Regions from separate parts of the Mesorhizobium sp. M0296 genome, predicted to be linked through region 1. Evidence: predicted binding sites of a transcription regulator. Region 1 holds the regulator's gene; each other region holds the start of a gene.

Region 1 (2,200 bases):
GTTGACGTGGTTGACCAGCACCACGGCGGTGCGTTCGTCGATCAGCTCTTCGATGCTCGGCGCGTCGACCCCCGAGAGGCGCAGCAGCGTATCTTTTCGCGTCGAAACCACACCCTCAGCCATGTAGAGGTCCGTCGGAAAACTATCGCCCTCGGCGACGATGACCTGCCGCTCCGGTCGCATGGCCATGGCGGCGTGCAGCAGCTTGTAGATGTTGACCGATGTCGTGTCGCAGACCACCGTCTGGCCGGCCGCGGCACCGATCAGGCGCCCGAGCTGGTCGCCAAGTTCAAGCGGCATGTTGAACCAGCCGGCCGTGTTCCATGCGCGGATGAGATCATGCGACCATTCTTCGGTCGCGGCCTTGCGCAGTTCATCGAAAGCGGCACGTGAAGCAGCTCCTAGCGAATTGCCGTCGAGATAGACCACTCCTTGCGGCAATACAAAGCGGTCGCGCATCGCGCGCAGCGGATCCGCGGCATCCATCGCCTTTATGGCCACGAGATCGGGAATTCCTGTCATGATTTGTCTGCTCCCCCAAGATCCAACGCAACGCCCGACACGCGTCGACTGTTCTTCCATTCCCTGGTTGCGCGCAGCAAGGCTCCACCGGCGAGAAGCAGCCTGACCAGGCGGTGGAAACCGGGGACTTAACCCGAGGTTGGCGTTTTGAGTTCGTTTCGTTCACGGTGCATCGACCAAACCGCACAGTCGATAGGGGTTCACTTCCGTGCCCTTTGCCGACCGACGGCCGATGTCAATGTGGCCTCCGGGAAGCCAGAAGGGCGCAAACGAAAGCAGAATCAAGGCGATGAGGCTCGCGGCGGTGAAAATACGGTACCCCGGTAGGGACGTCGTTTGTTTCCCGAGCCTTAACGCATTCATTAAACTTTAAACAGTTGCGGAACACAACTGGAACAGATAGTGTTTGTTCTGGGTTTGTTTTTCTGATTCTGTTGGGGGTCGCTATGCTGACACGCAAACAACACGAACTGCTTATGTTCATCCACGAAAGGTTGAAGGAAAGCGGTATCCCGCCTTCCTTCGACGAGATGAAGGAAGCGCTCGACCTGGCTTCCAAATCCGGAATCCACCGGCTGATTACGGCGCTGGAGGAGCGCGGCTTCATTCGCCGTTTGCCCAACCGGGCCCGTGCGCTGGAGGTGCTGCGCCTGCCTGACTCGATCGCCCCCGGCCTCAATGCGGCACGCAAGTTCTCGCCGAGTGTCATCCAGGGCAGTCTTGGGCAAGGCGGTCCTCGGCAAGGCAAGCCGACATCGTCGCGCGTGCCCGCAGCCGGAAATGACGACGATGTCGTCGCCGCCGTTTCGATCCCGGTGATGGGCCGCATCGCCGCCGGTGTGCCGATCGACGCCATCCAGCACCAGACGCATTCGATTTCGGTGCCGCCGGATATGATCATGGGCGGCGAGCATTATGCGCTCGAGGTCAAAGGCGATTCGATGATCGAGGCCGGCATTTTCGACGGCGACACGGTGATCATCCGCAATGCCGATACGGCGAGCCCCGGTGAGATCGTGGTGGCACTGGTCGACGAGGAGGAAGCGACGCTGAAGCGGTTCCGCCGCAAGGGCGCCTCGATCGCCCTGGAAGCCGCCAATCCGGCCTACGAGACGCGCATCTTCGGACCAGACAGGGTCAAGGTGCAGGGCAAGCTCGTCGGACTGATCCGCCGCTACTGAGCCCCGCCCTTGGCGCCGGCTTTGGGGTTGTCGGCCCTGCGGTATGGTGGCAGGCCCCGTGCCGCGCGTGAAAATTTCCGCTGCACGTGCCAGGGCCGGTATGATTTTTCGACCGCGAAACGGATTTCGGCGCGCGTTGCCGCTTGTGGATCGAAGTAGACGGCGGCACTTCCCGCGCGCGCCAGTTGCCGTTTGGTGACGACGAGGACCAGCCGGTCGTAGTAGCAGGGGTTATGCGCGGTGGCGTCGTCGATGACGATCAAGCTGGCAAAGGCGCAGGCTGGCCGCGCAGTATCGCGGTCCTTGGCTTGCGCGATGATCGCGCCGGATGGATGCCTGGCAAGGCAGAGGCCGTCCGTGCAAATGAACGGCATGCCCGGCGGTAGGTCGGCCGGATCGGCAATGTCGAATTGCGGGTCGTTCTTTGCAGGTGTTTCCGGCGCGACGATAGCCTCTGATGTGAGCGCGCGTTTCCAGTTGTCGATGGTGAACTCATT
Region 2 (2,200 bases), on a different contig from region 1:
GCACCGGACCAGGAGGGGCTACCGTCTGCAAGCCCGGGGACAAGACAGGCCGGACGGGATTTTTCGCCTGCTGCGGCCGCTTCAAGCGGCTGGCGCGAGACGCTTTGTCACAGCAGCATCAGCTGCTCGGTCGCCTTGGCGGCGGGGACGAACTGGTCGGTCCTGAGCGAGCGCCGCTCGGCATTGAGGCCGAGCCGTTTGGCGGCGATCTCGAAGCGCCGGCCGATCTGCCAGGCATACGGGCCGGAGCCTTTCATGCGCTTGCCCCATTCCGAATCGTAGTCCTTGCCGTCGCGCATCGACCGGATCAGCGACATGACGTGGCGATAGCGGTCGGGATAATGGCGCAGCAGCCAGTCCTTGAAGATTGGCGCGACCTCCAGCGGCAGGCGCAGCAGCACATAGCCGGCTTCACGCGCGCCCGCTGCCTGCGCCGAATCGAGGATGCGCTCCATTTCCGGGTCGGTCAGTCCGGGGATGATCGGTGCGACCATCACCGAGGCCGGTATGCCGGCGTCCGAAAGCTGCCTGATCGCCTCCAGCCGCTTGGTCGGCATCGACGCGCGTGGCTCCATGGTGCGCGCCAGCATGCGGTCGAGCGTCGTCACCGACAACGCCACCTTGGCCAGCCCGCGTTCGGCCATGCGCGACAGAATGTCGATGTCACGCGTCACCAGCGCCGATTTGGTGACGATGCCGACCGGGTGCCCGCGCGCCTCCAGCACTTCGAGGATCTCGCGCATGATCCGGTATTGCTTCTCGATCGGCTGATAGGGATCGGTGTTGGTGCCGATGGCGATGGTGCGCGGCTGGTAATTATCCCTGGACAATTCCTTGTCGAGCAGCCGCGCCGCATCCGGCTTGGCAAACAGCTTCGATTCGAAATCCAGCCCCGGCGACAGCCCCATGAAGCTGTGCGTCGGCCGCGCGAAACAATAGACGCAGCCATGTTCGCAGCCGCGATAGGGATTGATCGAGCGGTCGAAGGAGATATCGGGCGATTCGTTGCGGGTGATGATGGTGCGCGGCTTCTCGACCTGTACCTCGGTCTTGAAGGGCGGCAGCTCCTCCAGCGAATTCCAGCCGTCGTCGAACACGTGCCGGCTGACCGGCTCGAAACGGCCGGACGGATTGATGCCCGCCGACCTGCCGCGATTGCGGTCGGGACGGACGCGCATGCCGCTCTGCTCGATCATCGCATTCGCCATCTCGGCCCTGCCAGCGCCGAAGGCGGCAATGTCGGCACGCACGATCTGTTCCATTTTGGCCCTTTCCCAGGGACTGTCCGCCCGCTGTCGAATCGCTCTGCTCATGAATGTATTCCTATCGCATTGATGAGAACAAAGCAAGAACTTTCTCGCGGCGCGCCGCAAAAACTGGCGCTGCCCACCGCTTTCCGCTATTCGGCTAAACATGCTCAGCGTCCTGATCGAAACCCTGAATGACGAGGAGGGCCTTGCCCGCACGCTCGCCTCGCTGATCGGCGGCGCGGTCGAAGGCGTGGTGCGCGACGTTCTCGTCTGCGACACCGGCTCGACCGATCAGACGCACCGCGTCGCCGAACATGCCGGCTGCCACTATGTCAGCGGCGGCATCGCCGCCGGCATCAGGCAGGCCAAGGGCGACTGGCTGCTTTTGCTCGAACCGGGAGCGCGGCTGGGAGAGGGCTGGATCGACGAGGTCGTCGCCCATACGGCGAGGCAAACCATGGCGGCGCGGTTCTCGCGGGCACGCGGCAGCCGCGCGCCGTTCCTGTCGCGCGTCTTTGCCGGAAATCGCGCTCTCGCCGAAGGCCTGGTGATCAGCAAGCGTCAGGCCGCCGCGCTGTCGAAGAATGCCCGCAGCGCCGAAGCGATCGCCCGCGGCCTGGCGACCAGGAGGCTCCACGCCGAGATCTGGGTCGCGCCGCGGAAGTGACAGCTTACCGTCCCGGTTATGGGAACTCCGCCCAAGCACATTTTCTGGCGGGTCGTCGTTTATTGTGCATTGCACAAAATCTGGCCGGGGGTTACCATTCCCGGCGATATGGGCGAATAGGGTTTGGGGTGTGCCGGAGCGGCGACGACTAACGTCGATGCTGTTCCATCGACATTTTGAGGACCCCGATGACCCTTTCAAGCCCTGACAAGTCCGGCGCTGCAAGCCTCGAGGCGATCGCACGAAACGGCGGCACGCTGCGCCGCATCGCCGCCCGCATCCC
Region 3 (2,200 bases), on a different contig from region 1:
GCCTCGTCATCACCTACCTGGTGTTCGTGCTGTCAGAGCGCATCGACCGTATCCTCGGCCAAACCGGCCGTTCGATCCTGACAAGGCTGCTCGGCGTCATCCTGGCGGCGCTCGCCGTACAGTTCGTCGCCGACGGCATCAAGGCGCTGATGGCGACGTAGGAACAGCCCTACTTCGCTGTCGTTTCAATGACTTCGAAGTCGTGGGTAATCTCGGCAGTCTTGGCCATCATTGACGAGGCCGAGCAGTATTTGTCGATCGAAAGCCCAATCGCCCGCTTCACCTTGTCGTGTGATAGCGCCCGGCCCTTGACGACAAAATGCATGTGAATGCGGGTGAACACCCTGGGATCGGCTTCTGCACGGTCGGCATCGAGTTCGACCACGCAATCTTCGACCGCCTCGCGCCCCTTTTCGAGGATATGGACCACGTCATAGGCCGAGCAGCCGCCAGTGCCGATCAGCACCAGTTCCATTGGGCTCGGCCCCGGCGTCTTGCCCTCCGGCCCGAACGCAGTGCCTAGCACCAGCTTGTGCCCACTGGCGGACTCGCCAACGAAAGTGCGCTCCTCGACCCACTTGACCCTTGCCTTCACCTGATACGTCCTTTCACCGCTCAAACGCACAACGTCCCGAAAATCCAAGACAGATTTTCGGGACGCCATTTCGTGGCCAAGGTGCCGGCGCTTTTCGTCGCAAGGGCAGTCCGCCCCGAGAAATCAGAACGGGATTTCGTCGTCCAGCTCGCGCGACGAACCGCCGCCGCCGCCCTTGTTGGCGCCACCGCGATTGAAACTTTCGCCCGGGCCGGACTGGCCGAAATCGGAACCGCGGCTCGCACCACCACCGGCATAGTTGCCGACCTGGCCGCCGCCCTCGCCCCGCGCATCGAGCATCTGCAGCTCGCCGCGGAATTTCTGCAACACGATTTCGGTCGTATAGCGGTCATTGCCGGTCTGGTCCTGCCATTTGCGCGTCTGCAGCTGGCCCTCGACATAGACCTTCATGCCCTTCTTCAGATACTGCTCGGCCACCTTGGCGATCTGGTCGTTGAAGATCACGACATTGTGCCACTCGGTCTTTTCCTTGCGCTCTCCGGATGTCTTGTCGCGCCAGCTTTCCGACGTCGCGATGCGGATGTTGACGACCGGGTCACCCGAATTCAGGCGGCGGATTTCAGGGTCCGCCCCGAGGTTGCCCACCAGAATGACCTTGTTGACGCTACCCGCCATGATACTTCTCCGCGCTCATCCGAAACCGAATTTTTGTCGCCGCACCTTACAGGCTATGGACAATCCCTGCCTGCCGTCGCTGCCTTTTCCCACAAGGTTTTTGTTCTCTTTTCGTTCTATAGGAGAGGCCCTGCACTGTCAATAGTTGTCAGTAAGAAGTAGTGTCTTGGCGTCGAATTTCCACAGACCATGGGATCGAGGCGACCGCATGAAGATGGTCGAGCATGACGATCAGCCGCAAGAAGAATGGCGGACGGGAGTAAAGACCCGCATGCATGTCTCTGCCCGCAACGGCGCAACTCAACTTTGCATATTCGAACAGTGGGTCGAACCGGCGGTTGGCGCCCCGACACATTGGCACCCGGTCGAGGAAGTGCTTACCGTCATCGCTGGCAGGGCCGAGATGTGGATCGACGAAGAGCATCTCGTCTTGACTGCGGGACAGTCGCTTGTTGTCGCCGCGCACAGGCAACATGGCTTCCGAAACATCGGCTCCGAATTGCTTCACATCCATGCCGTGCTCGCGTCACCAGTTTTCGAGGCGACGTTCAAGGGATCCCCGGACATGGTGAGACGCTGGCTTCCGGCGAGTTTGTAAAACCTCGCCTGTCTTAAAAAACACCGCCTGTCTTAAAAAACACGGCTTGCCAAACAGATAAGTATTGACTTATGCTTTCGGCATGATCGAAGCAGACATTTTTCGGGCACTAGCGGATCCAACGCGTCGCGCCGTCTATGAGCGGCTCGCCGACGGCGAGATGACGGTGTCGGAACTGCGCACTGGCATACCGGTATCGCAGCCGGCGGTATCGCAACATCTCGCAGTGCTGCGCGGCGCCGGCCTCGTGGTCGAGCGCCGGGCCGGTCGCAACGCCTATTACCGCGTCGATCCGAAGGGGCTTGCGCCACTGCTCGGCTGGATCGAACGCTACCGTGCGTTCTGGCCAGAGCGCATCGAAAGGCTCAAGA
Region 4 (2,200 bases), on a different contig from region 1:
GGCTTCCCTCCCCCTTGAGGGGAGGGTGGCCGGGCGAAGCCCGGTCGGGTGGGGTCCGTGCGGCAGTGCTCGACCTACCGGCGGCAGTGCTCGACGCTCTAGCGGTGCCTTCTGCGGCAACCCCCTCCGCCCGCTTCGCGGGTACCTCCCCCTCAAGGGGGGAGGATTGCGGCCGCTGCGCCAGCAGCCGCAGCCACATGTACTGGGCGGTGTTGGTGTCCTGATATTCGTCGACGAGGATGTAGCGGAAGCGCTTGTGGTATTCCTTCAGCACGTCCGGATTGGCGCGGAAGATGCGGATCGGGTGGCACAGGAGATCGCCGAAGTCGCAAGCGTTCAGCGTTTTCAGCCGCTCCTGATAGGCCTTATAGAGCTCGCGGCCCTTGCCGTTGGCGAAGGCACGGGCATCGCCCTCGGGGATGTCGGCGGGACCGAGGCCCTTGTTCTTCCAGCCGTCGATCATCTGGGCGAACTGCTTGGCCGGCCAGCGCTTGTCGTCCAGCCCTTCGGCCTGGATAAGCTGCTTGATCAGGCGCACGACATCATCGGTGTCGAGAATGGTGAAGTCGGATTTGAGCCCGGCCAGCTCGGCATGTCTGCGCAGCAGCTTCACTCCAATCGAGTGGAAGGTGCCGAGCCACGGCATGCCCTCGACATTGCCTTCGCCGATCAACAGGCCGATGCGCTGCTTCATCTCGCGCGCCGCCTTGTTGGTGAAGGTGACGGCGAGGATCTGCGAGGGGAAAGCCTTGCCGGTGGCAAGGATGTGAGCGATGCGGGTGGTGAGCACCCGCGTCTTGCCGGTGCCGGCGCCGGCCAACACCAGAACCGGGCCTTCGGTGGTCTCAACCGCCAGCCGCTGCTCGGGGTTCAACCCCTTGAGATAGTCGGGCGCATTGTTGTGGCCGCTGCGGGCAGCCATGGCGCGCGCGGCAATGCCCGACGGGGCCACGGGCCGCGCGTTCGGTTCGTCAAAAAAGGGCATGTCTTCCGAAAAGCCGGACATCTCTCCCCGAATGTAGTGATTCGGCAGCGAAAGGCCAGAAGTGTCTCCGTTTTGTTCTCTGTCCAGTCGGTGGACTCACAATCTGGATGGGTCCGCTAACCAAAACGCCGGGCTTGCGATGGGCCGGCACCGTAAAACGCCGAGCTTGCTTGACAGGGGAAGCGGGCCGGAGAAAGTTGCGTGGGGGCAGGAACGCAATGCGGGGTTGCCCATGGAGGCGTCGCGGAGCGCACCAGTCGAAGGAGCACCGTCTTGGCTGTGGTCATCACCTCCCTGATCCTTTTCCTCATCGGCCTGGCGATTGGCGGCGGCGGCATCTGGCTCGTGACGCTGGGGGGCAGCTGGTATTACGTCATCGTCGGTCTAGCTTTCCTTGTCGCGGCCTGGCTGCTCTACAGGCGCAGATCCACGGCGCTGTGGCTCTATGCGGCGATCGTGCTCGGCACGCTCGCCTGGGCGGTCTGGGAGATCGGCTTCGACTGGTGGGAGCTCGGCCCGCGCGGCGGCATCATCGTGCTTGTCGCGCTATGGCTGTTGACGCCATGGGCGCGGCGCGGGCTTACCGGTCCCGACGGACGCGCACCGCTGATCCTCGCCGTGCTGGCATCGCTTGCCGTCGCCGGCTATTCGATGACGACCGATCCAAAGGATATTGCGGGTGAACTCAACACCGACAAGGTGACGCCGACGGCCGATCTCGGCGGCAACGTGCCGGCTGGCGAATGGCACTATTACGGTCGCACGCAATATGGCCAGCGCTATTCGCCGCTCGACCAGATCACCGCCGAAAACGTTGCCAATCTGCAGCCGGCCTGGACCTATCGCACCGGCGACGTGAAAGGGCCCGACGACATCGGCGAGACGACCTATCAGGTGACGCCGCTAAAAATCGCCGACACGCTCTACATCTGCACGCCGCATAATTTCGCCATCGCCATCGATGCCGCGAGCGGTAAGGAGAAATGGCGCTTCGATCCGCAGGTCAAGCTCAACAAGGACCGCCAGCACCAGACCTGCCGCGGCGTGTCCTATTATGCCGATGCCAAGATCGCCGCCGGCCAGCCCTGCGCCACACGCATCTACCTGCCGACATCCGACGCCCGGCTGATCGCGCTCGATGCGGCGAATGGCCAGGTCTGCCCGACTTTCGCCGAAGGCGGCACGCTGAACCTGCTCGCCAACATGCCATACCCG

The links. The regulator LexA, encoded in region 1, represses DNA repair genes until DNA is damaged. The targets are predictions, from matches to a motif close to TGTTCNNNNTGTGTTCNG.
Region 2: a site for LexA is predicted at 1,337-1,354, ahead of NKI97_RS11810 (PA0069 family radical SAM protein). Genes of this name have one in related genera too.
Region 3: a site for LexA is predicted at 1,333-1,350, ahead of NKI97_RS19645 (single-stranded DNA-binding protein). Genes of this name have one in related genera too.
Region 4: a site for LexA is predicted at 1,048-1,065, ahead of NKI97_RS20940 (ATP-dependent helicase). Genes of this name have one in related genera too.

Annotation. Positions count from the first base shown of each region.
Region 1 is NZ_JAMYRZ010000004.1:48,570-50,769, reverse strand. Features, by position in the region: partial or broken gene kynU (kynureninase) at 1-522, opposite strand, end outside; gene lexA (transcriptional repressor LexA) at 969-1,703, shown strand; gene NKI97_RS05820 (ComEC/Rec2 family competence protein) at 1,697-2,200, opposite strand, start outside.
Region 2 is NZ_JAMYRZ010000009.1:163,631-165,830, reverse strand. Features, by position in the region: gene NKI97_RS11810 (PA0069 family radical SAM protein) at 108-1,262, opposite strand; gene NKI97_RS11805 (glycosyltransferase) at 1,414-1,917, shown strand; gene NKI97_RS11800 (phytanoyl-CoA dioxygenase family protein) at 2,106-2,200, shown strand, end outside.
Region 3 is NZ_JAMYRZ010000020.1:31,519-33,718, forward strand. Features, by position in the region: gene NKI97_RS19635 (MarC family protein) at 1-161, shown strand, start outside; gene NKI97_RS19640 (OsmC family protein) at 170-595, opposite strand; gene NKI97_RS19645 (single-stranded DNA-binding protein) at 719-1,231, opposite strand; gene NKI97_RS19650 (cupin domain-containing protein) at 1,440-1,829, shown strand; gene NKI97_RS19655 (ArsR/SmtB family transcription factor) at 1,912-2,200, shown strand, end outside.
Region 4 is NZ_JAMYRZ010000022.1:33,292-35,491, forward strand. Features, by position in the region: gene NKI97_RS20940 (ATP-dependent helicase) at 1-1,006, opposite strand, end outside; gene NKI97_RS20945 (glucose/quinate/shikimate family membrane-bound PQQ-dependent dehydrogenase) at 1,259-2,200, shown strand, end outside.